DNA from 3 places in the Enterobacter cloacae complex sp. HYC042_NIDB genome. Region 2 is predicted to be linked to each of the others. Evidence: predicted binding sites of a transcription regulator. Region 2 holds the regulator's gene; each other region holds the start of a gene.
The links. The regulator Fur, encoded in region 2, represses iron uptake genes when iron is present. The targets are predictions, from matches to a motif close to ATAATAATGAGAACNACTATCAA.
Positions count from the first base shown of each region.

Region 1: the regulator Fur is predicted to act here: its motif matches at 4,880-4,902, upstream of sodA (superoxide dismutase [Mn]).
Region 3: the regulator Fur is predicted to act here: its motif matches at 3,665-3,687, upstream of bfd (bacterioferritin-associated ferredoxin).

Region 1 covers NZ_CP109650.1:72,759-82,418, forward strand. Annotated here, with positions in the region: gene fieF (CDF family cation-efflux transporter FieF) at 1-508, opposite strand, end outside; gene cpxP (cell-envelope stress modulator CpxP) at 662-1,168, opposite strand; gene cpxR (envelope stress response regulator transcription factor CpxR) at 1,319-2,017, shown strand; gene cpxA (envelope stress sensor histidine kinase CpxA) at 2,014-3,387, shown strand; gene yiiM (6-hydroxyaminopurine reductase) at 3,440-4,114, opposite strand; gene sodA (superoxide dismutase [Mn]) at 4,186-4,806, opposite strand; gene rhaT (L-rhamnose/proton symporter RhaT) at 5,095-6,129, shown strand; gene rhaR (HTH-type transcriptional activator RhaR) at 6,130-6,978, opposite strand; gene rhaS (HTH-type transcriptional activator RhaS) at 7,052-7,888, opposite strand; gene rhaB (rhamnulokinase) at 8,190-9,659, shown strand; gene rhaA (L-rhamnose isomerase) at 9,656-9,660, shown strand, end outside.
Region 2 covers NZ_CP109650.1:1,533,590-1,543,249, reverse strand. Annotated here, with positions in the region: gene speF (ornithine decarboxylase SpeF) at 1-1,364, shown strand, start outside; gene potE (putrescine-ornithine antiporter) at 1,361-2,674, shown strand; gene pgm (phosphoglucomutase (alpha-D-glucose-1,6-bisphosphate-dependent)) at 2,765-4,405, opposite strand; gene seqA (replication initiation negative regulator SeqA) at 4,430-4,978, opposite strand; gene ybfF (esterase) at 5,162-5,935, shown strand; gene ybfE (LexA regulated protein) at 6,064-6,351, shown strand; gene fldA (flavodoxin FldA) at 6,507-7,037, shown strand; gene fur (ferric iron uptake transcriptional regulator) at 7,326-7,772, shown strand; gene chiQ (ChiQ/YbfN family lipoprotein) at 7,865-8,191, opposite strand; gene chiP (chitoporin ChiP) at 8,239-9,636, opposite strand.
Region 3 covers NZ_CP109650.1:4,483,237-4,492,896, forward strand. Annotated here, with positions in the region: gene rplB (50S ribosomal protein L2) at 1-142, opposite strand, end outside; gene rplW (50S ribosomal protein L23) at 160-462, opposite strand; gene rplD (50S ribosomal protein L4) at 459-1,064, opposite strand; gene rplC (50S ribosomal protein L3) at 1,075-1,704, opposite strand; gene rpsJ (30S ribosomal protein S10) at 1,737-2,048, opposite strand; gene OKF39_RS21525 (prepilin peptidase) at 2,430-2,903, shown strand; gene bfr (bacterioferritin) at 2,887-3,363, opposite strand; gene bfd (bacterioferritin-associated ferredoxin) at 3,436-3,630, opposite strand; gene tuf (elongation factor Tu) at 3,807-4,991, opposite strand; gene fusA (elongation factor G) at 5,061-7,175, opposite strand; gene rpsG (30S ribosomal protein S7) at 7,272-7,742, opposite strand; gene rpsL (30S ribosomal protein S12) at 7,839-8,213, opposite strand; gene tusB (sulfurtransferase complex subunit TusB) at 8,338-8,625, opposite strand; gene tusC (sulfurtransferase complex subunit TusC) at 8,633-8,992, opposite strand; gene tusD (sulfurtransferase complex subunit TusD) at 8,992-9,378, opposite strand; gene OKF39_RS21575 (helix-turn-helix transcriptional regulator) at 9,378-9,660, opposite strand, start outside.

The DNA.
Region 1 (9,660 bases), 1.5 Mb from region 2:
GACCGAGCGCAATAAGAATAGCCCCATTCATCATAACATCAGATTGATAATGAAGCATATCCGCCCGTACGGCCTGACTTTGCGTTTTGCGAACGACCCAGCGCTGGAAAGTTACCAGAACAAGTGTGCTTATAAGTGCAATGACCGTGACGACCACGCCAACACCGGGATTGTTCATCGGTGAAGGTGAAACCAGATGCTGAATACCGGTCAAAAACAGGAACAGTGCAGAGCCAGAAATGAACATACTTTGCGCCAGCGCCGCGAGCGATTCCGCCTTGCCGTGCCCAAACGTGTGCTCTTCATCCGCCGGCTGCAGCGAGTAGCGCACCACCAGGAGGTTGGTCAGCGAGGCGGCGATATCGACCAGTGAATCCACCAGCGCCGCCAGAATACTGACCGAGCCGGTATACCACCAGGCAAAGATTTTGATCAGCAGCAGGCCAGAGGCCATGACGGTCGCCGCAATGGCGGCCCGGCTTACCAGCCTTCCATAGGATTGATTCATAAACGCTCCTGTCATGTCATGCCGCTAGTATAACGGAAGCATGGGGAGGCAAAGGATGAATAAACGGTTAACAAATCAGAATGCGGGGCAAAAAAAACCCCCACATCATGTGGGGGAAGACAGGGATGGTGTCTATGGCAAGGAAAACAGGGTTTACTGGTTACTACGGGTACTGCTATTGCTACTGAAAAACGTCGCTTCTGAGCTTCGCTGCATCCGTGCAACCTCACGCAGCTGGTCCATACGCTGCTGATGTTTGGCATTCAAAACCGCTTGCTGCTCGGGCGTTAGCAGGTGGAACATCTGGTTGCGGACCTTCGCCATTTCTACCTGGCGGGCAACCTGTTCCTGTGCCATTTTTTCGGCCTGAGCGCGAACAGCGCTTTCGTCAAAATTTTCTGCGGTGACAAGGCGATGCATTGTCTCCATTTCGCTAACATTAACAGGGGGCTGGTCGTGTCGTGCCCTCTGCATCAGATCTCGCATCTGTTGACGCTGATGTTCGGTTAAACTTATGCCGTCAAACATATGGCTTTGGCTGCTGTGCTGCGTTGCGCCCTCTTGCGAGGAACCGTTATCGCCGATGATAGCTACAGCAGCCTGGCTAAACGCACTGAACGCCAGCGTTGAGGCCATGACGGCAGCGGTAACTTTGCGCATCACTTGCTCCCAAAATCTTTCGTGTCGCGATTCAACGAGAGACAGTCTACGATTCAGGCTGCAAACATGCGTCAGGGGGTGTAAAACAACGTAAAGTCATGGATTAGATAGCCTTGATGTCGTAATTTCTGCCTCGGAGGTATTTAAACAATGAATAAAATCCTGTTAGTTGACGATGACCGAGAGCTCACATCCCTTTTAAAGGAGTTGCTCGACATGGAAGGTTTCAACGTCCTGGTTGCCCATGATGGCGAGCAGGCGCTGAGTCTCCTTGACGACAGCATCGATCTACTTTTGCTCGACGTAATGATGCCAAAGAAAAACGGTATTGATACGCTGAAAGAGCTTCGCCAGACACACCAGACCCCCGTTATCATGCTGACCGCCCGCGGCAGCGAGCTTGACCGCGTTCTCGGCCTTGAGCTGGGTGCGGATGACTATTTACCGAAGCCGTTCAACGACCGTGAACTGGTGGCCCGTATTCGCGCGATCCTGCGTCGTTCCCACTGGAGCGAGCAGCAGCAGAATACCGACAACAGCTCGCCAACGCTGGAAGTGGACTCCCTGAGCCTGAACCCGGGCCGTCAGGAAGCAAGCTTCGACGGCCAGACGCTGGAGCTTACTGGCACCGAGTTCACACTGCTGTATCTACTGGCGCAACATCTTGGCCAGGTGGTATCGCGTGAACATTTAAGCCAGGAAGTGCTGGGCAAACGCCTCACGCCGTTTGACCGCGCCATTGACATGCACATCTCTAACCTGCGCCGCAAGCTGCCGGAGCGTAAAGACGGTCACCCATGGTTTAAAACCCTGCGTGGTCGCGGTTATCTGATGGTTTCTGCTTCATGATAGGCAGCTTAACCGCCCGCATCTTCGCCATCTTCTGGCTGACGCTGGCACTGGTTTTAATGCTCGTTTTGATGTTGCCAAAACTCGACTCACGCCAGATGACGGAGCTGCTCGACAGCGAGCAACGTCAGGGCGTGATGATCGAGCAGCACGTGGAAGCGGAGCTGGCAAACGATCCGCCGAACGATTTAATGTGGTGGCGCAGGCTGTTTCGCGCTATCGACAAGTGGGCGCCGCCAGGACAACGTCTTTTGCTGGTTACCAGCGAAGGCCGCGTGATTGGCGCCGATCGCAATGAAATGCAGATCATCCGCAACTTTATTGGCCAGGCGGATAACGCCGATCACCCACAGAAAAAGAAATATGGTCGGGTAGAGATGGTCGGCCCTTTCTCGGTACGGGATGGGGAAGATAACTACCAGCTCTACCTGATTCGCCCTGCGAGCAGTTCCCAGTCCGACTTCATCAACCTGCTGTTTGACCGTCCGCTTCTGCTGCTGATCGTCACGATGCTGGTCAGTTCCCCGCTGCTGTTATGGCTGGCGTGGAGCCTGGCGAAACCGGCGCGTAAGCTGAAAAACGCGGCGGACGAAGTGGCACAAGGCAATCTCAGACAGCATCCGGAGCTGGAATCCGGGCCGCAGGAGTTCCTGGCCGCCGGCACCAGTTTTAACCAGATGGTCAGCGCGCTTGATCGGATGATGACGGCCCAGCAACGCCTGCTGTCGGACATCTCGCACGAACTGCGCACCCCGCTCACGCGCTTACAGCTGGGCACCGCCCTGCTGCGTCGCCGCAGCGGGGAAAGCAAAGAGCTGGAGCGTATTGAAACGGAAGCGCACCGTCTGGACAGCATGATTAACGATCTGCTGGTGATGTCGCGCAACCAGCAAAAAAACGCGCTGGTGAGCGAAACGGTGAAAGCCAATCACCTGTGGCACGAGGTGCTGGACAACGCGGCGTTCGAAGCGGAGCAGATGGGGAAATCGTTCACCGTCAACTTCCCGCCGGGCCCGTGGCCGCTGTACGGTAACCCCAACGCGCTGGAAAGCGCGCTGGAGAATATCGTGCGTAACGCCCTGCGCTACTCGCATACGAAGATTGAGGTGGCGTTCTCGGTGGATAAAGACGGGATCACCGTCATTGTCGATGACGATGGTCCAGGCGTCAGCCCGGAAGATCGCGAGCAGATTTTCCGTCCGTTCTACCGCACCGACGAAGCGCGCGACCGTGAGTCCGGCGGCACGGGGCTGGGGCTGGCGATTGTAGAAACCGCCATGCAGCAGCACCGCGGCTGGGTGAAAGCCGACGACAGCCCTCTGGGCGGGCTGCGGTTAACGCTGTGGCTACCGCTGTATAAGCGTTCGTAACGGTATGTGCCGGGTGGCGGCTTCGCCTTACCCGGCCTACTTTCTACGGAACCTATTTCCCCCACAATCTCCGCGAACTACTCTCGATCTTCCCGCTTAACCGCCGCTTTTGCATCGTTCTCGTCCAACTGGTAGACAACCCCGCCGCCGACAGCAGGCGATGATACTGTTCATCGTCGAAAGGCATATGCCAGGCAATAGCGCAGGCGTCGTAAACGGACACGTCGCTCAAACGCGACGCGATCTCAAGCGGGGCATCCGCAGATACTTGTCCTGCAAGCACCACGCGATACAGCCAGCCGGTTTTGCCCGCGTTTTGCAGCTGGGCCGACATATCCTGAATCCCGAAATGGTAGTTGAGCTTAAAGCACGGTGAGCGTGGCTGCGTCACCTGAATCAGAGCATCGCCCCAGCGGTAAATATCGCCAATAAAGACGTTCTTTTCCGTCAGCCCTTCCGTTGAAAGATTTTCGCCAAACGCGGGCGCGACGAAGAGGTCCGCCTGCTCAGGAAATTCGGTTTTCCAGTGCTGATAGTGCTCGCGCGGATAGTGGCACAGCGCGCGATCGGGCCCGCCGTGGATTTTCTTTTCGGCCTGCTGGTCGCCCACAAGCCCGAGCTCGGTCAGCGACAGTTCACCGTCGACCTGCACTTTGGCGATGGCGCTCGGGCGGCTGCCGTCGTACTCCCTTACCTTGCCTGTAAACACGTTCACCGGGTAATGCATCGCTGCCTCCATTACGCAGATACAAAAAAAGCGAGTCATCAGACTCGCTTCTCACAGGCGTCAATGCAACCTTATTTTTTAGCGGCGAAACGCGCTGCTGCTTCGTCCCAGTTCACGACATCCCAGAACGCTTTGATGTAGTCAGGGCGACGGTTCTGGAACTTCAGGTAGTAAGCGTGTTCCCACACGTCCAGACCCAGGATTGGGAAACCGGATGCGCCAGAGATCGCTTCACCCATCAGCGGGGAGTCCTGGTTAGCAGTAGAAACCACTGCCAGCTTGTCGCCTTTCAGAACCAGCCACGCCCAGCCAGAGCCGAAGCGGGTTGCAGCGGCTTTTTCGAATTCCGCTTTGAAGTTGTCTACGGAACCGAAGTCGCGCTCGATAGCCGCTTTCAGGTCGCCCTGCAGGGTGGTGCCGGTTTTCAGGCCTTTCCAGAACAGGCTGTGGTTAGCGTGACCGCCCGCGTTGTTACGCAGTACGGTTTTCTTGTCTGCTGGCAGCTGGTCCAGCTTGGTGATCAGCTCTTCAACAGGCAGATTAGCGAACTCTGGCAGGCTTTCCAGCGCAGCATTCGCGTTGTTCACGTAGGTCTGGTGGTGTTTAGTGTGATGGATTTCCATCGTCTGCTTGTCGAAATGCGGTTCCAGTGCGTCGTAGGCATACGGCAGGGATGGCAGTGTATAACTCATAATCCTCTCCATTATTGTCGGGCGGCACAGCTGTTAATGCCGCGTAAGCAGTTGGTTCATTATAGTTAATTAAATGATATTGAAAATGATTATCAATGCCGTAGTTTTTATAAGGTTATTCGGTTTTTGAGAAATAAAAGAATTGTGAGTCTGCTCACGCGCTTAACGTGCTGATTGCCATTCAAAACAAAAGTGCGGCAACCTTCTGAAGGTTCCTGAACAGCCTAATTTTTACACTCATCAAGTCGGGGGGAAGCCTCCGGCTATAAAAACGATGAGGACGTAAAAATGAATCATGCGATTACGATGGGTATCTTCTGGCATTTAATAGGCGCAGCCAGTGCAGCCTGTTTCTATGCCCCGTTCAAAAAGGTGAAAGGCTGGTCGTGGGAAACCATGTGGTCCGTTGGCGGTACCGTGTCCTGGCTAATTTTGCCGTGGACAATCAGCGCCATGCTGCTGCCCGATTTCTGGGGCTACTTCTCCTCCTTCAACGCCTCCACCCTGCTACCGGTATTCCTGTTCGGCGCGATGTGGGGCATCGGCAACATCAACTACGGCCTGACCATGCGCTACCTCGGGATGTCGATGGGTATCGGCATCGCGATTGGCATTACGCTGATAGTGGGCACGCTGATGACGCCAATCCTTAACGGCCATTTCGACGTGCTGATCAACACCCAGGGCGGCCGGATGACGCTGCTGGGCGTGCTGGTGGCGGTGATCGGCGTGGGAATCGTTACCCGCGCAGGCCAGCTAAAAGAACGCAAGATGGGCATCAGGGCCGAAGAGTTCAACCTGAAGAAAGGGCTGCTGCTGGCGGTGATGTGCGGGGTCTTCTCGGCGGGCATGTCGTTCGCCATGAACGCCGCCAAACCGATGCACGACGCCGCTGCGGCGCTGGGCGTTGACCCGCTGTATGTTGCCCTGCCAAGCTACGTGGTGATCATGGGCGGCGGCGCGCTGGTAAACCTCGGTTTCTGCTTTATCCGTCTGGCAAAAGTGAAGAACCTGTCGGTAAAAGCCGACTTCTCGCTGGCAAAACCGCTGATCCTCACCAACGTTCTGCTCTCCGCGCTCGGCGGCCTGATGTGGTATCTGCAATTCTTCTTCTACGCCTGGGGCCACGCCAGCATTCCGCCGCAGTACGACTACATAAGCTGGATGCTGCACATGAGCTTCTACGTGCTGTGCGGCGGTCTGGTTGGGCTGGTGCTGAAGGAGTGGAACAACGCCGGACGTCGTCCGGTTGGCGTACTGAGCCTGGGCTGCGTGGTGATTATCATTGCGGCCAATATCGTCGGCCTCGGCATGGCGAACTGATTACGCTGCTTTTCGACTGCGATGACGCCACTGAACCGGCGTCATCCCCACCTCACGGTTAAACACCACCGAAAAGTAGTTACTGTCCTCAAAGCCGCAGCGCATCGCCACTTCACTGACCATCAGCTCCGTATGCTGTAACAGATACTGGGCGTGGCAGATGCGCAGCTGGCGCAGGTAATGATTTATCGTCATTCCCGTCTGGGTGCGGAACTGCTGGCGCAGCGCGCGCTCGCTGCACTGCTCCTGCTCGCAGAATTTTTCCAGTACGAAACTCTTGTTCAGACTGCCCGCAAGCCGGGCGATCAGCTTATCCAGCAGCGCTTCCTGCGTGGTGGCGGAGGGATTATCCGTGGCGTAACGATGACGCTTCAGGGTCATCACCAGCTGGGCGAAAAGCAGCTCCGACATCTGGTTTGCCACCGGGTCGCTCTTCTGGCTCTCCTGCTCCAGCTGGGAAATCGTCTGGCGCACCTGAGCCATGCCGCTGCTGCTTAAGCGCCAGTGCGGTTCGCCTCCGGCATTCAGAATGCCCGGAATGTTGCTCGCCCAGTCGACATTCAGTTTAAGCCTGTCAGGGCAGTAGATGACGTTCTGCAACACCAGATCGTTAACCGAGGCGTAGGCGTGTTTGTCTTCGGCGCGAATGTAAAACAGATCCCCGCGCGTGATGCGGTAGGGCCGGTCGTTGAGGACGTGAAGGCCGTTGCCGCGCCACACCAGCACCAGCTCGCAGAACTCATGGGTGTGCTCGGCAAAGACATTTTGCGGGTAACGGTCGGCCACCGCGACGGCCTGACTCGCGGAGGCAAAAAAATCATCTTTGCGAAGAATTAACTGAGCGGCCACACCACAACCTCTACGGCGAATAACCGGGCATTATTAGCTTTTTTGCGGCCTGAAAACGGTGACTGCCCTCGCGTTACTGAAGCAACGCGTCTTTCCCCTGACGAATATCGCGCGGCGACCAGCTAAATTCCCGGCGAAATAGCGTCGAAAAGTGGTTACTGTCGCCGAAACCGCAGCGATAAGCAATTTCTGTAACGCTTTCGTCGGTATGCCGTAAAAGGTGACGCGCTTTGATCAGGCGCAGACGGTTAAGGTAACGCTGCGGCGTGAGCCCGGTATGCTGCTTGAGCTGACGATGCAGCGTGCGCAACGAGAGCGAAAAGTCGTCCGCCAGCGTTTCCCAGCAGACATCTTCAGCGAAATTATCTTCCAGCCAGGCCATAAGCTGGTTCAGCCGTGCGTCATTATTTTCCATCCCTTCCACCAAGCTGCTGCGGCGCAGCAGCACCAGCAGCTGCATAAACAGCAGCTCGCGGGTGGCAATCGCGTGCGTCTCCTGCCCGTCCTCGCTCTGCTCCATCTGGCTCACCAGCTGACGCACCTGCTGTAACGTGGATTGATTCACCCGCCAGTGCGACGGGTAGTGGCCGTCCTTCTCCTGCGGCAACAGCTGATTCAACCCGGAGAGAAACTGGAACGCGTCCGGGGAACGATAGAGCACGTTGGTCAGACACAGGTTGTCGGTATGTTCATAAAGGTGTCTGTCGTGGTCGCGCACGAAGCACACCGTACCGCCGCTGATGGTATACGGCTGACCGTTGAACACGTGGATGCCCGTTCCGTGCTCAACAATCACAATCTCATGAAAATCATGATGATGCTCCGGGAACGCAGCCTGAGGAAGCCGTGGCTCAATCGCGACGGGAGAAGCCCCCGAAGGAAAAAAATCGACGCTGTGCAGTACGGTCATAACGGCCCCCACCAATGAGAAAAGTTCTCAAAATAGTAATTAAGGCCCTCCACGCTCACCTTAAATTTTTGACAGTAAACCGCGCAAAAGCTGCCGGTTTTTCAAGAAACAGGCGGAAAGATCGGGAAATGCGGTCAGCGTCACACTGCCTGCAAACCCCGCCATTACTGGAAACTGTGAACTCCCTCACGTTCACCTTTGCTTTCTTGCCAGCGCGAGATTTGGGCTGTCAGTGGCGAGAAGGTGGCTATTTCTTCCCTTTCTTACACTCATCGCTAATGACTTAAGAAAGGACCCGACCATGACTTTTCGCCATTGTGTGGCTGTCGATTTAGGCGCATCCAGCGGCCGTGTAATGCTCGCCACCTGGGACTGTGACCAGCACACCCTTACGCTTCGCGAAATGCACCGTTTCGCCAATTTTCTGCAAAAACAGGACGGTTTTGTGACCTGGGATATCGATGCGCTGGAAGCGGAGATCCGCACCGGACTTCACAACGTCTGCGAAAACGGTATCCGCATCGACAGTATCGGCATTGATACCTGGGGCGTGGATTACGTGCTGCTGGACAGTCACGGCGAACGCGTTGGCCTGCCCGTCTCCTACCGCGACAGCCGCACCGATGGGCTGATGGCGCACGCCATCGCGCAGCTTGGCAAAGAGAACATCTATGGTCGCAGCGGCATTCAGTTTCTGCCGTTTAACACGCTGTATCAGCTGCGGGCGATGGTTGAGCAACAGCCAGAGCTGGTTGAAAAGGTGGCGCATGCGCTGCTGATCCCGGACTACTTAAGCTATCGTCTGACCGGCAACATGAACTGGGAATACACCAACGCCACCACCACGCAGCTGGTCAATATCAACACCGATAACTGGGATGAACACCTGCTGGCATGGACGGGCGCCTCGCCGTCCTGGTTCGGCGCGCCAACCCATCCGGGCAATGTCATCGGCCAGTGGATTTGCCCGCAGGGGAATGAAATTCCCGTTGTCGCCGTCGCCAGTCACGACACCGCAAGCGCGGTCATTGCCTCGCCGCTCGCCAGCAAAGACGCGGCCTATCTCTCCTCCGGCACCTGGTCGCTGATGGGTTTTGAGAGTAAAACGCCTTACACCAGCGACGCCGCGCTGGCCGCCAATATCACCAACGAAGGCGGTGCCGAAGGACGCTACCGCGTGCTGAAGAACATCATGGGCCTGTGGCTGCTCCAGCGGGTGCTGAAAGAGCAGAACGTCACCGACCTGCCCGCGCTTATCGCGGAAACCGAAAAGCTGAAGGCCTGCACCTTTCTGATTAACCCGAACGACGACCGCTTTATTAACCCGGTGCACATGAGCACTGAGATCCAGGCCGCCTGTTTTGACGCGGGGCAGCCGGTACCTTCCCGCCCCGCCGAGCTGGCGCGCTGTATTTTTGACAGCCTCGCCCTGCTCTATGCCGACATCCTGAGCGAACTGGCTGACCTTCGCGGTAAACCGTTCAGCCAGCTGCACATCGTGGGCGGCGGCTGCCAGAACCAGTTGCTGAACCAGCTCTGCGCCGATGCCTGTGGCATTACCGTGGTGGCAGGTCCCGTAGAGGCTTCCACGCTCGGCAACATTGGCATTCAGTTGATGACGCTGGACGAACTATCAAACGTCGACGATTTCCGTTCGGTGGTGACGGCGAATAACAGCCTGACCACCTTCACCCCCAATCCCTGCCATGACATTGCCCGCTACCGGGCGCAGTTTCAGCAAAAACGACTGACTAAGGAGCTTTGCGCATGAC
Region 2 (9,660 bases):
ATGAGCGTCCGTTCCGCCTGGCGGTGATCCAGCTGGGCACCTACGATGGCACCATCTACAACGCCCGTCAGGTGGTGGATAAGATTGGGCACCTGTGCGACTACATCCTGTTTGACTCGGCCTGGGTGGGTTACGAGCAGTTTATTCCGATGATGGCCGACTGCTCGCCGCTGCTGCTGGAGCTGAACGAAAACGATCCGGGGATTCTGGTCACCCAGTCCGTGCATAAACAGCAGGCTGGCTTCTCGCAGACCTCGCAAATTCACAAGAAGGACAGCCACATCAAAGGCCAGAAGCGCTATGTCCCACATAAGCGGCTCAACAATGCCTTTATGATGCACGCCTCCACCAGCCCGTTTTATCCGCTGTTTGCCGCGCTGGACATTAACGCCCGCATGCATGAGGGGCAAAGCGGCCGCAACATGTGGATGGACTGCGTGGTGACGGGCATTGAGGCGCGCAAGCTGATCCTGGAGAACTGCCGATTTATTCGTCCATTTGTGCCCGAGACGGTGGATGGCCGCGCGTGGGAAAGCTGGGACACGGCAGAGATTGCAACCGATCTGCGCTTCTTCCATTTCGTACCGGGTGAACGCTGGCACGCTTTTGAAGGCTACGCTGAGCATCAGTATTTTATCGACCCGTGCAAGCTACTGCTGACCACGCCGGGCATTAACGCCCGCACCGGGGAGTATGACGACTTCGGTGTGCCCGCCACCATTCTCGCCAACTTCCTGCGTGAAAACGGCATCGTGCCGGAAAAATGCGATCTCAACTCGATCCTGTTCCTGCTCACCCCTGCGGAGGACATGGGCAAGCTGCAGCAGCTGGTCGCCCAGCTGGTGCGCTTCGAAAAACTGCTTGAGAGCGATGTGCCGCTGAAAGACGTCCTGCCCTCCCTCTACAAACAGCATCCGGAACGTTACGCGGGTTACACCCTGCGCCAGATCTGCCAGGAGATGCACGACCTGTACGCCCGCCATAACGTGAAGCAGCTGCAAAAAGAGATGTTCCGCAAGTCTCACTTCCCGCGGGTGATGATGAACCCGCAGGACGCGAACTACGCCTACCTGCGCGGAGAAGTGGAGCTGGTCTCCCTGCGCGACGCGGAAGGCCGCATCGCCGCCGAAGGCGCTCTCCCTTACCCACCGGGGGTACTGTGCGTGGTTCCAGGGGAAGTCTGGGGCGGTTCCGTGCTGCGCTACTTTGCCGCGCTGGAAGAAGGCATCAACCTGCTGCCGGGCTTCGCGCCGGAGCTGCAGGGCGTGTACGTCGAGGAGTGTGACGGTCGCAAACAGGTTCGCTGCTACGTCATCAAACAATCCGCTGCTCAGCCATCGCTGCTGAAAGGAGAAAAATTATGAGCAAGTCCAATAAGATGGGCGTGGTGCAGCTGACTATCCTCACCATGGTGAACATGATGGGCTCCGGGATTATCATGCTGCCCACCAAGCTTGCCGAGGTGGGGACCATCTCTATCATCTCCTGGCTGGTGACGGCTGTCGGATCGATGGCGCTGGCGTGGGCGTTTGCCAAGTGCGGGATGTTCAGCCGCAAGTCAGGCGGCATGGGCGGCTATGCCGAGTACGCCTTCGGCAAGTCCGGCAACTTTATGGCGAACTATACCTATGGGGTGTCGCTGCTGATCGCCAACGTGGCGATTGCCATCTCCGCCGTGGGCTACGGTACGGAGCTGTTTGGCGCGACGCTCAGCCCGGTGCAAATTGGGCTGGCGACGATCGGCGTGCTGTGGATCTGTACCGTCGCCAACTTTGGCGGCGCGCGCATCACCGGACAGCTCAGCAGCATCACCGTCTGGGGCGTGATCATCCCGGTGGTCGGTCTGTGCATTATCGGCTGGTTCTGGTTTAGCCCGACGCTGTACGCCAACTCCTGGAACCCGCACCATGTGCCGTTCTTCACCGCCGTGGGCTCGTCTATCGCCATGACGCTCTGGGCTTTCCTGGGCCTGGAATCCGCCTGCGCAAATGCGGAAGTGGTGGAAAATCCGGAGAAGAACGTGCCGATTGCGGTTCTCGGCGGGACGCTGGGCGCGGCGGTGATCTATATCGTTTCAACCAACGTGATAGCGGGGATCGTGCCAAACATGGATCTGGCTAACTCCACGGCACCGTTCGGACTGGCCTTTGCGCAGATGTTCACCCCGGAAGTCGGGAAAGTGATCATGGGGCTGATGGTGATGTCCTGCTGCGGATCGCTGCTTGGCTGGCAGTTCACTATTGCACAGGTTTTTAAATCTTCGGCAGATGAAGGCTATTTCCCGAAAATCTTCTCCCGCGTGACCAAAGCCGATGCGCCGGTGCAGGGGATGCTGGCAATTGTCATCTTCCAGAGCGGATTATCGCTAATGACCATCAGCCCGTCGCTGAACAGCCAGTTCAACGTGCTGGTCAACCTGGCGGTGGTGACGAACATCATCCCGTATATTCTGTCGATGGCGGCGCTGGCGATCATTCAGAAGGTGGCGAAGGTGGATCCGCACAAAGCGCGAGTAGCGAATATCGTGGCGCTGGTTGGGGCGATATACAGCTTCTATGCGCTCTACTCGTCTGGCCAGGAGGCGATGCTGTACGGGGCGATAGTGACCTTTATGGGCTGGACGCTGTACGGTCTGGTGTCGCCGAGATTTGAATTGAAGAACAAACATAGCTAAAAAAAAGCCCGGTGGCGCTAACGCTTACCGGGCCTATGATCGCTGTTGTAGGCCGGGCAAACGCAGTGCCGCCCGGCAGACAAACCGCAGTTATGCGTTTTTCAGCACTTCGCTGACAATCTCTACCGCTTCTTTCTCAATCTGCTGGCGATGCTCAGCGCCGAGGAAGCTTTCGCAATAGATCTTGTACGCATCTTCCGTACCGGACGGACGCGCGGCGAACCAGCCATTTTCGGTCATCACTTTCAGGCCGCCGATAGAAGCACCGTTACCCGGTGCCGCCGTCAGACGCGCGGTGATCGGATCGCCTGCCAGGGTGCTTGCGCTGACCATCTCCGGAGAGAGTTTGGACAGAGCCGCTTTCTGGGCAGAGGTCGCGCCAGCCTGAATACGGTTATAGCTTGGTGCACCAAAGCGTGCAGCCAGCTCGTTGTAGTGTTCCTGCGGGTTTTTACCGGTGACCGCGGTGATTTCCGCCGCCAGCAGGCACATGATGATGCCGTCTTTATCGGTTGACCACGGGGTGCCGTCGAAACGCAGGAAGGACGCGCCTGCGCTCTCTTCGCCGCCGAAGCCAAAGCTGCCGTCGTGCAGACCGTCAACGAACCACTTGAAGCCTACCGGCACTTCCACCAGCTTGCGGCCCAGCGCGTCCACCACGCGGTCGATCATCGCAGAAGAGACCAGCGTTTTACCGACAGCCACCTCTTTGCCCCACTGCGGACGGTGCTGGAACAGGTAGTTGATCGCAACAGCCAGATAGTGGTTCGGGTTCATCAGCCCGGCAGGGGTGACGATGCCGTGACGGTCATAGTCCGGGTCGTTAGCAAACGCCAGGTCGAATTTATCGCGCAGCGCCAGCAGGCCCGCCATCGCGCATTCGGAGGAGCAGTCCATACGGATCGCGCCGTCTTTATCCAGGTGCATAAAGCGGAAGGTCTGATCGACGTGATCGTTCACGATGGTCAGATCCAGCTTGTAGTGCTCGGCGATGCGCTTCCAGTACTCAATACCGGAGCCGCCCAGCGGATCCACGCCCAGCTTCAGGCCAGCTTTCTGAATCGCCGCCATATCGACGATATCCGCCAGCCCTTCCACAAACGGCTGAACCAGATCCTGCTCTTTCACGTGACCGGAGGCCATCGCCTCATCAAGAGAAATACGTTTAACGCCTTTCAGACCGTCGGCCAGCAGCGCGTTTGCACGATCTTCCACCACTTTGGTGACGTTAGTGTCAGCCGGGCCGCCGTTAGGCGGGTTGTATTTGATACCACCGTCTTCCGGCGGGTTGTGGGATGGCGTAATGACGATACCGTCAGCCTGCGCGCCACCTTTTTTGTTGTGCACAAGGATCGCGTTTGATACCGCCGGTGTTGGAGTAAACCCATTGTTCTCCTGAACAATCACGTCCACACCGTTCGCCGCCAGCACTTCCAGCACGGAAATAAACGCCGGTTCAGACAGCGCATGGGTATCTTTGCCCACGTAGCACGGACCGGTAACGCCGTTTTTAGCGCGCTCTTCCGCAATGGCCTGAGCAATGGCCAGAATGTGCGGTTCGTTAAAGCTGTGGCGCGCCGCGCTGCCGCGGTGACCAGATGTACCAAACTTCACTGCGTGTTCTGCGTTGCCCACGACCGGTTTCAGCACGTAATACTGCGCGGTCAGCTGAGCGACGTTAATCAAATCGCTTTGTTGTGCAGGTTGGCCTGCACGGCTGTGATTTGCCATTACCGGGTCCTTATGATGCAAGGGTTAAATTGTACCGCAAACCTTTTCAATCAATTCCGCCGGGAACTGCATGGACTGCATGATGTGTTCAATCATGCTGCACTTGCGGCCCGTATTGGTATTGGTGATCACCCAGTACGGAGTGCCAGGGACATGTTTAGGTTTGGTTTGATTGCCATTTTGCAGCAGCGTCTGCTCGTCGCCCGCGAAATAGACGCGGGTACGGCCGTGCAGCGACTCGGTCGCTTCAGCAAACGCTTTGTTATCCAGGGAGTAAAGTGTAGACAGCACCAGCATAAAACGGTTAACCGCCTTTTTCTGCTCCGCATATTCGTCGGAGAGCAGCAGTTCGCGCATCGCGCGCACTTTATCTTTTACCGGCGTCACGGCAGGTTTTGCTTGTGCAGCAACGCTCGGCTGAGACACGACATCTTTGGTAACTGGTGTGGCAGGCTGTGAAGCGGCGGAAATTTTAAGCATGCGCCGTAAAATGTCGGACGCGCTCTCCCCGATATGCCGCGTCTGGCTGGCAATATACTGATAGAGTTCGTCATCAACTTCGATTGTTTTCATCTTAATCCAGTGCGATATCTTATCTGAATACAAGTCATTGGGATTATAAGGTCAAATCCCAACAGCGGATAGCGTCAAACCAGGTTGGCGGCAAAAGTCAGATTAAACTGGAACCTTGCAGCCGGGCGGCAGAATGGTCAACATGATACCCTAACCTGACATACGTAAAAAAAGAACTTTGCCATGAAATTGAATACCCGAGCGCAAACTGCACAATCGCCGAACAATTATTCCCCCATCGTGCTGGTTCATGGACTTTTTGGCAGCCTGGATAACCTGGGCGTGCTGGCCCGTGATTTGGTTACCGATCACGATATTTTGCAGGTCGATATGCGCAACCACGGGCTTTCCGGCCGCTCAGACGAGATGACCTATGCGGCAATGGCGCAGGATCTGCTGGATACGCTGGACGCGCACAACCTGCAGAAGGTGACCCTCATCGGGCATTCAATGGGCGGTAAAGCGGTTATGGCGCTCACCGCGCTGGCGCCAGAACGAATTTCCGGGCTTGTCGTGATTGACGTTGCGCCTGTGGATTACGACGTTCGCCGTCACGATGAGATTTTCGCGGCGATCAATGCCGTAACCGAAGCTGGCGTTTCCACTCGTCAGCAGGCTGCAGCGGTTATGCGTGAGCATCTTGATGAAGAAGGCGTGGTGCAGTTCCTTTTGAAGTCGTTTGTTGACGGGCAGTGGCGTTTTAACGTGCCGGTGCTGTGGGACCAGTACAACAATATCGTGGGCTGGGAAACCGTTCCCGCCTGGCCGCATCCTGCCCTCTTTATTCGCGGCGGTAACTCTCCTTATATTACCGACGCGTACCGCGACACGCTGCTGGCACAATTCCCGCAGGCGCGCGCCCACGTCATTGCCGGTGCCGGACACTGGGTGCATGCGGAAAAACCGGATGCTGTACTGCGCGCCATTCGCCGCTATCTCGCTGATACTGCAAATTGATTAAAAAGAGAGCGACTGGAAGATGACGGGCTTCCAGTCGTTGGCGTGCCGTTTTTGGTGATGTATGATGGCGCGCTTATCGCCCGGGCTTTAGCAGGGCGGCGTGTTTCCCCCGAAGTCTCATAATCATGGCCAAAGAACAAACGGACCGTACGACACTAGATCTGTTCGCGAATGAGCGTCGACCGGGACGACCGAAAACGAATCCGCTTTCGCGCGATGAACAGCTGCGTATCAATAAACGCAATCAGCTTAAACGCGATAAAAATCGTGGGCTTAAGCGTGTCGAACTGAAGCTCAACGCCGACGCGGTCGATGCGCTTAACGAGCTGGCAGAGGCGCGTAACATCAGCCGCAGCGAGCTTATTGAAGAGATGCTCATCGCCCAACTTGAGACGCTGCGCAGCCAGGCATAAGTCTGAAAAACCCCTTTATCGCCCTTTTCATGTAGCACAGAGTGCAGTCCTGCGCGATAGCGGTTTCCGCAGGGTTGCCAGTTCTGCTATTATTGCCCTTATCCGTGGCCGAATTGCGCCACCATACCATTAAGTTTCAAGAGGTTATTTTACTCATGGCAATCATCGGCATTTTCTTCGGCAGTGATACCGGCAATACCGAAAATATCGCAAAAAACATTCAGAAACAGCTCGGTAAAGACGTTGCTGATGTGCATGACATCGCCAAGAGCAGCAAAGAAGATCTCGAGGGCTATGACATTCTGCTGCTGGGTATTCCAACCTGGTACTATGGTGAAGCCCAGTGCGACTGGGACGATTTCTTCCCGACGCTGGAAGAGGTGGACTTCAACGGCAAGCTGGTTGCCCTGTTCGGTTGTGGCGATCAGGAAGATTACGCCGAGTACTTCTGTGATGCGCTGGGGACGATTCGCGACATCATTGAGCCTAATGGCGCGGTTATTGTGGGCCACTGGCCGACTGCCGGTTACCACTTCGAAGCTTCTAAAGGCCTGGCCGATGACGATCATTTTGTCGGACTTGCCATTGACGAAGACCGTCAGCCAGAACTGACCGCAGAGCGTGTAGAGAAGTGGGTTAAACAGATCCGCGAAGAACTGCATCTGGACGATATTCTCAACGCCTGATTTTTTACGGCGCAACGCGGGTTGCGCCCCTTTTCCAGGTAAAACCGATTAAATTAATTGCTACAAACTTTTAACTTTTTCGTCCAGACCTGTACAATGTCTCCCTGGCAAAATGTGGTTTCCATTGAGCAAGTTTGTAGGTGATACCACGTTTTTATAAGCATACTTTGCCTGAGACTTGCAGTTTTCATTTAGGCATGGCAGTTCTATAATGAGACGCATTATCCCAGGTGCATTTTCTGTCACTTCCCAGAGAAGTGAATCGTTTAGCAACAGGACAGATTCCGCATGACTGACAACAATACCGCATTAAAGAAGGCTGGCCTGAAAGTAACGCTTCCTCGGTTAAAAATCCTGGAAGTGCTTCAGGGTCCAGACAATCACCATGTCAGTGCGGAAGACCTTTATAAACGTCTTATCGACATGGGTGAAGAGATTGGGCTGGCCACCGTATATCGCGTGCTGAACCAGTTTGATGACGCGGGCATTGTTACCCGTCATAATTTCGAAGGCGGTAAATCTGTATTCGAACTGACCCAGCAGCATCACCACGATCACCTGATCTGCCTCGATTGCGGCAAGGTCATTGAATTTAGCGATGATTCCATCGAAGCGCGTCAGCGTGAAATCGCAGCTCGTCATGGCATTCGCCTGACCAACCACAGCCTGTACCTTTACGGTCACTGCGCTGAAGGGGATTGCCGCGAGAATGAACACGCTCACGACACAAAATAAGTTAGCGTTCATACTCTGAGCCAGCCGTAAGGTTGGCTTTTTTTTGCCTGAAAAAAGCCCGGTCAGCAAAGTGCCACCGGGCGTAGAGCAACTTATTTGTTGTTATTGCGTATCTCGTTCCAGATTTTATCGCAACGCTTCGCCACTTCCTGATCGTTACCGGTTTTACGTGCCTGGATGCAGGCCTGATAATCCATCACGCGAACATTCTCCTGCGTCGCGAACACCTCATGCGCTTTCTCTTTCTTTAACACATTTAGCACACTCTGGCAGGCTTCAATTTTCTCAGGCGATCCTTCCGCGGTATTAATACAGGCGCTATACGCCTCCTTCAGACGGGCGTCCTCTTTCGGCGCCTGAGTCTGAACACACGCCACCAGCCCTGATGCCATCAGCGCGACGATTACGATTTTTTTCATCATGTGCAGTCTCCAGACCGGCGGGACTCAGCCCGCCGGTGTGCTCATCAGAAGATGGTGAATGGGGCGATAACCATGAATTTGACGTCACGTTCATCCTGGAAGATGTTGCCGTAACCGCCCGCATAGCTTGGGATATCGGAGTGGTTGTCATACTGCGTGAAGTGCAGCTTGAACATCGTGCCTTTCGCGCGGCCATCCTGCAGGGTGTAGATAGCATCCAGGCTGTAGGAGGACTCTTTCAGGCGATAGTTTGGATCGTAGTACGCATCCGGCGTCGCCATGTCTGCTGGTTTTGCATCCCAGGCGTAAGCGTAAGAAGCGCCCACCGCCCAGCCCGGCAGGTTCCAGTTTTTCAGGTCATACATGGCGCCGAAGAAGACCGCTTTCTCGCCGTCGGCGTTGAAGTCTGAGCGGTTATCCCACCAGATATCCAGACGACCGTTGGATGAGGCATAGGTCGGCGTCATACGCTGCAGGAAGTAGCCCTGCTGCCCTTCCGCCTTCACCCACGTGCCTTCCAGACGCAAATCAACCTGACCGACCTTATAGCCGAAGGTTAACGCCTGCAGCCACGCGGTACCGTTATAAATGTCATTTACGCTGCCATCGCTGACCTTATCGCGCGTACCGTAGAACTGGTAGCTGGTGCTCAGCGGACTACCGGCGATATCAAATTTGTAGCTGGCTTTAGCAAAATACTGATCGATATAGCCTTCCGCCTGACCAAATGCGGCTTCCAGAACCAGATCGTTTTTGAAGTCGTACTTCGCGCCCAGCGAGTGGAGGTAATCGACTTTGGTTTTCTTATCGTTCTGGTAGAACTTGTCCATCTCAATGTGCCACGGCGCTTTGTACTCGTTGGTCCACATATAGGAGAAGCTCAACGCACCTGCATCACCGTAGTCAAAGTTAGCCCCGGCTTCTGCCCCCTGATAGGTACCAGGCATAAAGCTCCAGTGCGGCGCTAACAGCGTCTGGCCGGTTGGCTGAATATAGCCCCCACGCGCCCATACCGGGCCGTATTTGAATTTCGCTGCGGCCTTATAAAGGCTGATGCCGCTTTTATCCCCTGACCAGTCTTCGTCATAGGCTTTATTGCTGGAGGAGAAAGCAATTTCGTTCGGGTGGCCGCTGTCGCCATTTTCAGCCATTTCAATCGCCGTAAACGCGGCAATATCCAGACCGAATATATCGGCGGCGTAGCCTGACTGGAAGTCCAGGTTGGCGTTCCAGGTGGAGTGTGAGAGGTTGGTTTTGTATTTATCTTCTGTGACATCTTTACGGTCACGTTCACGCTGCCAGTAATAAATACCGCCAGTGAGGGTAGAATCTTCGATGAAACCTGCTGCTTTTGCCTCTGGTGTCACCACCAGGCCTGACATTGCTGTCACACCGGCAATAGCCAGCGCCAGCGCACTACGTTTGCCACTGAACGTACGCATAGATTATTCCTCTTTGACGAATTA
Region 3 (9,660 bases), 1.8 Mb from region 2:
GGCCATTGTTGTTACGACCACCGGATTTGCTGTTTTTTTCCAGCAACGGAGCAAAAGGTTTGCCCTTGTGCAGCTCAGGGTTAACCACTTTAACTACGTGGCGACGACCCGGAGATGTCGGTTTACATTTAACAACTGCCATTGTATTACTCCTCCGACTTACTCAGCGCCGCCAACGAAGTCCAGGTTCTGGCCTTCTTTCAGGGTGACGTAAGCTTTTTTCCAGTCGCTACGACGACCGATACGCTGTCCGTGACGTTTAACTTTCCCTTTAACTACCAGGGTGTTAACGACTTCGACTTCGACTTCAAACAGTTTCTGCACAGCAGCTTTGATCTCTGCTTTGGTCGCGTCTTTAGCAACTTTGAGAACGATGGTGTTTGTTTTTTCCATCGCAGTAGACGCTTTTTCAGAAACGTGCGGTGCGCGAAGCACCTTCAGCAGACGTTCTTCACGAATCATGCCAGCATCTCCTCAACTTGCTTAACAGCATCAGCAGTCATTACGACTTTGTCGAAGGCGATCAGGCTAACCGGGTCGATACCAGTCGCATCGCGTACGTCAACCTTGTGCAGGTTACGTGCGGCCAGGAACAGGTTCTCGTCCAGCTCACCGGTGATGATCAGCACATCTTCCAGAGCCATGTCTTTCAGTTTCTGTGCCAGCAGCTTAGTTTTAGGCGCTTCAACAGAGAACTTCTCGACAACGATCAGACGATCCTGACGTACCAGTTCGGACAGGATGCTTTTCAGCGCGCCGCGGTACATCTTTTTGTTAACTTTTTGACTGTGGTCCTGTGGACGCGCAGCGAAGGTCACGCCACCTGAACGCCAGATCGGGCTCTTGATAGAACCTGAACGCGCACGGCCGGTACCTTTCTGGCGCCATGGCTTTTTGCCAGAACCAGTTACTTCAGCACGAGTCTTCTGAGCACGAGTACCCTGACGAGCACCAGCTGCATAAGCAACAACAACCTGGTGAACCAGCGCTTCGTTGAAATCACGACCGAAGGTAGTTTCGGAAACAGTCAGCGCGCTCTGCGCGTCTTTCAATACTAATTCCATTGCTATCCCCTTACGCCTTCACAGCTGGTTTAACGATCAGGTCGCTACCGGTTGCACCCGGGACCGCACCTTTAACCAGCAGCAGGTTGCGCTCAGCGTCAACACGTACTACGTCCAGGCTCTGAACGGTTACACGTTCGTTACCCAGCTGACCTGCCATTTTCTTGCCTTTGAACACTTTGCCCGGAGTCTGGTTCTGACCGATAGAACCCGGAACGCGGTGAGACAAGGAGTTACCGTGAGTAGCGTCCTGGGTACGGAAGTTCCAGCGCTTAACGGTACCAGCAAAACCTTTACCTTTAGAGGTACCGGTTACGTCAACTTTTTTAACGTCAGCAAACAGCTCAACGCTAATGTCCTGACCTACGGTGAACTCTTCGCCTTCAGCAAGACGGAATTCCCACAGACCACGGCCAGCTTCTACGCCAGCTTTAGCGAAGTGACCCGCTTCTGGTTTGGTTACACGGTTAGCTTTTTTAGCACCAGTGGTAACCTGAATAGCGCGGTAGCCATCGTTAGCCAGATCTTTAACCTGAGTAACGCGGTTTGCTTCAACTTCGATTACGGTTACTGGGATAGAAACGCCATCTTCAGTGAAGATGCGGGTCATACCCACTTTTTTACCGACTAAACCAATCATTGTTTCAACCTCTCAATCGCTCGATGACCTGATTAACCCAGGCTGATCTGCACGTCTACACCGGCAGCCAGATCCAGACGCATCAGAGCATCAACGGTTTTCTCAGTTGGCTCAACGATGTCAACCAGACGCTTGTGAGTGCGGATTTCGTACTGATCGCGCGCGTCTTTGTTGACGTGCGGGGAGATCAGAACGGTGAAGCGCTCTTTGCGGGTCGGCAGCGGGATCGGACCACGGACTTGCGCACCAGTGCGCTTAGCAGTCTCGACGATTTCCGCGGTTGATTGATCGATCAGACGATGATCAAACGCTTTAAGGCGGATACGGATTCTTTGGTTCTGCATGAGACCAGAGCTCCAATTATTTTATAAACGAAAATGATTACTCCTCAAACCCATTACGATTGATGGGAGAGTGTAACCGTTCTTACGTAGCCCCCCAATTGGGAGCATTGTTGAGTAACAAAATGAGCTACTCTGGTTCTGATTGAACCCGCCGTCAATTACGACAAGCCCGCGCATTATACGTAAATCAGAGAAAGACGCAAGTGCCGTTTAGAAATTAAGCGTCAAAGGCTCAGTATGCGTAGGACTGCGCAACTTTTTACGCCGTATATCCTTTCTGAATTTTTTTATTTGAAGCCGCTACGCAATTGCTGTTTTTGTGCGTTGCCGGACAGGCAGATTGTAACGAGTATGCGCTCAAAACCTTTTGAGGCCTTTTCCATGCTAACCACCCTCCCCTTCCTGATGATCTATTTTTCTCTGACGGCCTTACTCGTACGCGCTGATATTCGCGACGGTTTGCTGCCCGATAAATTTCTCTGCCCGTTGCTCTGGACGGGCCTGCTCTACCAGGTCTTTATCCATCCTGATTTTCTGCCGAGTGCCGTAATGGGAGCGGTGGCTGGATATCTTGGTTTTGCCACGATTTACTGGGGCTATCGGCTTATCTGCCGGCGGGAAGGAATGGGATATGGCGATGTGAAGTATCTGGCAGGACTTGGTGCGTGGCATGGCTGGTGCATACTGCCTAAACTGGCGTTACTCGCCGCGCTTGTGGCGCTGCTTTGCATTCTTGTTTTTTCATTTCTCACCTCAGATAAAGGAGCATTAAAAAACCCACTGCCTTTTGGACCATTTCTGGCAGCAGCGGGTTTATGCGTTGGATGGGAAAATCTGATTAATTTTCCACTTTGATCTGAGACTGTAGGTAGTTTTGAAGGCCAATTTTGCTAATGAGATCCAGCTCGGTTTCCAGCCAGTCAATGTGGCCTTCTTCATCGGCAAGGATCTGGATCATCATATCGCGGCTCACATAGTCATGGACGCTGTCAGCATAAGCAATGGCTTCGCGCAGATCTTTCGCACCTTCCAGCTCCAGCCGGAGGTCAGAACGCAGCATCTCTTCGACATCCTCACCGATGCCCAGCTTGCCGAGATCCTGCAGGTTTGGGATGCCTTCAAGGAATAAGATACGCTCGATGTATTTATCAGCGTGTTTCATCTCATCTATAGATTCATGGTACTCAACGTCATTCAGACGTGTCAGACCCCAGTTTTTAAACATTCTCGCGTGAAGAAAGTACTGGTTGATTGCGACAAGCTCATTTCCCAATAATTTATTGAGATAACTTATGATTTTAACATCACCTTTCATTATATAGTCCCTCCGCTTCCACTCATTGAAGCGTAGAACGGGCTACGGGGATGTCAAAAAAAAGATAGGGGCTTACGCGATCTCTTTGAATTCCGGGATCTGCATCAGTTCGTCCTGCATGATCTCACGCGCTGCGCGAACGCATTTACCGCATTGATTTCCCACCGGAACAAATTTGCGAAGCTGCTGGAAAGATTGTGGCTGAAACTGGCGAACGGCCTGACGAATTTTCTTGTCGCTTACACCATTACATAAACAAACGTACATAGAGACTCCCGTTCAAAATATGCGCAAAGTGTAAGTGAGAATGGTTATGATTACAATAGCACATACGCCAGGATACGGGCCGGGAGCGGTTAAAAAATGCGAAATTTTGTGACAAGGAAAGGTACAGAAAACAAAAAAGGACGCCGAAGCGTCCTTTTTTATTCAGGGATAATTAATTAGCCCAGAACTTTAGCAACAACGCCCGCGCCAACGGTACGGCCGCCTTCACGGATTGCGAAACGCAGACCGTCGTCCATCGCGATTGGGTGGATCAGAGTCACAACCATCTTGATGTTGTCGCCTGGCATTACCATCTCTACGCCTTCTGGCAGTTCGATGGTACCGGTCACGTCAGTTGTACGGAAGTAGAACTGTGGACGGTAGCCTTTGAAGAACGGAGTATGACGGCCGCCTTCGTCTTTGGACAGAATGTACACTTCAGATTCGAACTTGGTGTGTGGCTTGATTGAGCCTGGCTTCGCCAGAACCTGACCACGTTCGATTTCTTCACGTTTGATACCACGCAGCAGAACACCAACGTTCTCACCAGCACGGCCTTCGTCCAGCAGTTTGCGGAACATTTCAACGCCAGTACAGGTAGACTTCGCAGTCTCTTTGATACCAACGATTTCAACTTCTTCACCAACTTTGATGATACCGCGCTCTACACGACCGGTAACAACGGTACCACGACCGGAGATGGAGAATACGTCTTCGATTGGCAGCAGGAATGGCTTGTCAATCGCACGCTCTGGTTCTGGGATGTAAGAATCCAGGAAGCCAGCCAGTTCGATGATTTTCGCTTCCCACTCTGCTTCGCCTTCCAGCGCTTTCAGCGCGGAACCGCGAACGATTGGAGTGTCATCGCCCGGGAAATCGTACTGAGACAGCAGTTCACGAACTTCCATCTCTACCAGTTCCAGCAGCTCTTCGTCATCAACCATGTCGCATTTGTTCAGGAACACGATGATGAAAGGAACGCCTACCTGACGACCCAGCAGGATGTGCTCACGAGTCTGAGGCATTGGGCCGTCAGTCGCAGCAACAACCAGGATCGCGCCGTCCATCTGCGCAGCACCGGTGATCATGTTTTTAACATAGTCGGCGTGGCCTGGGCAGTCTACGTGTGCGTAGTGGCGAGTCGGGGTGTCGTACTCAACGTGAGAGGTGTTGATGGTGATACCACGAGCTTTTTCTTCTGGCGCGTTATCGATCTGGTCGAATGCACGAGCAGAACCACCGTAGGTTTTAGCCAGAACGGTAGTGATTGCAGCGGTCAGGGTAGTTTTACCATGGTCAACGTGGCCGATAGTACCAACGTTGACGTGCGGTTTTGTACGTTCAAATTTTTCTTTAGACACGGCTATATTCCTTACTATAGTGCTCTCCCCTCTGGAGAGAGCACGGGACTTAGGTTTTAATCCTGTGGATTACTTACCACGGGCTTCAATAACGGCCTGAGCAACGTTGTTAGGCGCATCATCATACTTCAGGAATTCCATGGTGTATGATGCACGACCTTTGGTCAGAGAACGCAGCTGAGTTGCATATCCGAACATTTCAGACAGCGGAACTTCAGCGTGGATCTTAACGCCAGTTACTTCGGATTCCTGACCACGCAGCATACCGCGACGACGGCTCAAGTCACCGATAACGTCACCGGTGTTCTCTTCAGGAGTTTCTACTTCAACCTTCATGATTGGCTCAAGCAGAACTGGTTTTGCTTTCTTAAAGCCTTCTTTAAAGGCAATAGACGCAGCCAGTTTAAACGCCAGTTCAGAGGAGTCAACGTCGTGGTAAGAACCGAAGTGCAGACGGATACCCATGTCAACAACCGGATAGCCAGCCAGAGGGCCCGCTTTCAGCTGTTCCTGGATGCCTTTATCAACGGCTGGGATGTATTCGCCAGGAATTACACCACCTTTGATGTCGTTGATGAACTCGTAACCTTTCGGGTTAGAGCCCGGCTCCAGTGGGTACATGTCGATCACAACGTGACCGTACTGACCGCGACCACCAGACTGCTTAGCGTGTTTACCTTCAACATCGGTAACTTTCGCGCGAATCGCTTCGCGGTAAGCAACCTGAGGTTTACCCACATTCGCTTCAACGTTGAATTCACGCTTCATACGGTCAACGATGATGTCCAGGTGCAGTTCACCCATACCAGCGATGATGGTCTGGTTAGATTCTTCATCAGTCCATACGCGGAATGATGGGTCTTCTTTCGCCAGACGGCCCAGAGCCAGACCCATTTTTTCCTGGTCAGCTTTGGTTTTTGGTTCAACCGCGATGGAGATTACCGGCTCAGGGAATTCCATACGCTCCAGAATGATCGGGTGATCCGGGTCACACAGGGTGTCACCAGTGGTCACGTCTTTCAGACCGATAGCTGCAGCGATGTCGCCCGCACGAACTTCTTTGATCTCTTCACGTTTGTTAGCGTGCATCTGTACGATACGGCCAAAACGTTCACGCGCCGCTTTCACGGAGTTCAGGATGGTGTCACCAGAGTTAACCACACCAGAGTAAACGCGGAAGAAGGTCAGGTTACCCACGAATGGGTCGGTAGCAATTTTGAACGCCAGTGCAGAGAACGGCTCGTCATCACTTGCGTGACGCTCAGCCGGAGTATCTTTACCGTCGTCCAGGATGCCGTTGATCGCAGGAACGTCAACCGGGGATGGCAGGTAGTCAACTACCGCATCCAGCATCGCCTGAACACCTTTGTTCTTGAACGCAGAACCACAGGTTACCAGGATGATTTCGTTGTTCAGAACGCGCTGACGCAGAGCTTTTTTGATCTCTTCTTCAGACAGTTCTTCACCACCCAGGTATTTCTCCATCAGCTCTTCAGAAGCTTCAGCAGCGGATTCGATCAGGTTCTGGTGCCATTCGTCAGCCAGGTCCTGCATCTCAGCCGGGATATCTTCGTATTCGAAGGTAACGCCCTGGTCTGCATCGTTCCAGTTGATGGCTTTCATTTTCACCAGGTCGATAACGCCGGTGAAGCCTTCTTCAGCACCAATTGCCAGCTGCAGCGGAACAGGGTTCGCGCCCAGACGGGTTTTGATCTGGCCAACAACTTTCAGGAAGTTAGCACCCATACGGTCCATTTTGTTAACGAACGCGATGCGTGGAACTTTATATTTGTTCGCCTGACGCCATACGGTTTCAGACTGTGGCTGAACACCACCAACTGCGCAATAAACCATTACCGCGCCGTCAAGAACACGCATGGAACGTTCTACTTCGATGGTGAAGTCAACGTGGCCCGGGGTGTCGATGATGTTTACGCGATGCGGTTCGTACTGCTTAGCCATACCTGACCAGAATGCAGTAGTCGCTGCGGAGGTGATGGTAATACCACGCTCCTGCTCCTGTTCCATCCAGTCCATGGTGGCTGCGCCGTCATGAACTTCACCGATTTTATGGTTTACACCGGTGTAGAACAGAATACGTTCGGTAGTAGTGGTCTTACCGGCGTCGATGTGCGCACTGATACCGATGTTACGGTAGCGTGCGATGGGTGTTGTACGAGCCATTTGATTCCTCGTTTGTTTCTTTAGGCGTTCAGTTAAGTTACCCAGAGCGGGCAGCTTCTCTGAAGCGCCCGCCTGGTGACTAATACTCCGAAGGGATTACCAACGGTAGTGTGCGAACGCCTTGTTGGCTTCTGCCATACGGTGAACGTCTTCACGTTTCTTAACTGCAGTACCTTTGTTTTCTGCAGCATCAGAAAGTTCGTTCGCCAGACGCAGAGCCATGGATTTATCACCGCGTTTACGAGCAGCTTCAACGATCCAACGCATTGCCAGGGCATTACGACGAACCGGACGAACTTCAACTGGAACCTGATAAGTAGAACCACCAACGCGGCGGGACTTAACTTCTACAGTTGGGCGAACGTTGTCGAGAGCGACTTCGAAAGCTTCCAGTTCATTTTTACCAGAACGCTGAGCCAGGGTCTCCAGCGCGCTGTATACGATTGCTTCTGCAGTAGATTTTTTACCATCTACCATCAGGATATTTACAAATTTTGCCAGCAGTTCTGATCCGAACTTCGGATCTGGAAGAATTTTACGCTGACCAATGACGCGACGACGTGGCATGGGAATACTCCGTTGTTAATTCAGGATTGTCCAAAACTCTACGAGTTTAGTTTGACATTAAGATAAATCAGTTTGGCCTTACTTAACGGAGAACCATTAAGCCTTAGGACGCTTCACGCCGTACTTGGAGCGAGCCTGCTTACGGTCTTTAACACCTGAGCAGTCCAGCGCACCACGAACGGTGTGGTAACGAACACCCGGAAGGTCTTTAACACGACCGCCACGGATCAGGATCACGGAGTGCTCCTGCAGGTTGTGACCTTCACCACCGATGTAGGAAGTCACTTCGAAACCGTTAGTCAAACGCACACGGCATACTTTACGCAGTGCGGAGTTTGGTTTTTTAGGAGTGGTGGTATATACACGAGTACATACGCCACGTTTCTGCGGGCAGGCTTCCAGCGCAGGCACGTTGCTTTTTGCAACTTTGCGTGCACGTGGTTTGCGTACCAGCTGGTTAACTGTTGCCATTAAATAGCTCCTGGTTTTAGCTTTTGCTTCGTAAACACGTAATAAAACGACCTCATACAATATGAGGACGCGAAATTTTAGGGCTACGTCGAAAAGGTGTCAAGAAATATACAGCGATCTCAAATCACCAGTTCATTTGACTGGCGTGCGTCACAGTAAGATTGACGAAATCAGTATAGCCAACCACGTCAATTTTGGCTGAAATTTGACCAGAAAGACCCCGCGCATCCAGATCGTCCTTCAGCGCAGAGACCGTTATGGGGGCGTTCGTGAGAATTTCAACGAAACGGCCGCCTTCAAGCGCAGCGAGCACGCCATCCTGAATCAGCAGCAGATCGTCACCTTCGCGCAGCATGCTCAACAGCGTGTCGATATCACATTGCCATGGTGAATGGCTGAGAATATGGAGCATGGAAGCCTCAGAAAGTCAGAATGGTGTCGTAGTGGGAGAGTTGTTCACGGAGTGCTGCGGCAGGTAAGGTCGTCACATCCAGCACAAAAGGCGTCTTATCGCTTAAACCGCGCGCCGTTAAAGAGTCGGCACAGACATAGCAGGTTTCGATATCGTAAAGCGGCAGCACTTTAAAGGTGGCGATGTAGTCGCGCGCCAGAATGGCCTGCGGCTGTTGGCCCGCCAGAAGCTGAAGCACGCCGTCCCCCAGAAAGAAGACACCGATATCTTCTGTTAACGCCGATGTCGCAAGCAGCGCATCCTGGCCTTCCCGGCCAGAGGTGCTGCCGTGCGGCGCAGAAGTAAAAACAAATGCCACACGCTTCATCAGAATTGCACCACTCTGTCGCAGGTTAACGCCGCCTGAGCCAATGCGCCCAGACCACTCAACGAAAAACCAGGCTGCAGGTTAGCGCCTGATAATCCCAGGCGCTCGGCTTCGGCTGCATCCGTCACGCCGCGACGCAGCGCCGCCGCCACGCAGATATGCAGTTCAACGCCCTGCTTTTCATTTAACGCCTGCCAGGCGCGGACCAGATCAAACTCGTCGCTCGCCGGCGACGTAAACTGGTTCGCGTTATACACCCCTTCCCGATAGAAGAAGACGCTCGCCAGTTCGTGTCCGGCCGCCAGCAGCGCATGCGCAAACTGCAGCGCGCTGCTGGCCTGTTGAGTCCCATACGCCGGGCCCGTCACCATTAATGCAAAACGCATTACTTATCTTGCCCCACGAAATCGCCGCTTTTGAACTGACGGATGTAGAGGTAAACCGTATGCTTGGAGATGTTCAGACGATCGGCCACCTGGTTGATGGCATCTTTAATGTCGAAAATCCCTTTCTCGTAGAGATTGAGTACGATCTGGCGATTCTTGGCGTTGTTCGATACGTTGCGGTCAGCATTGACCTCTTCAATGGTGAACTCAAGCGTCTGCGTGACGAGATCTTCAACGGAGGAGGCAAAGTTAACAGAAGAGCCAACGTCTGGCGTTTCTGGC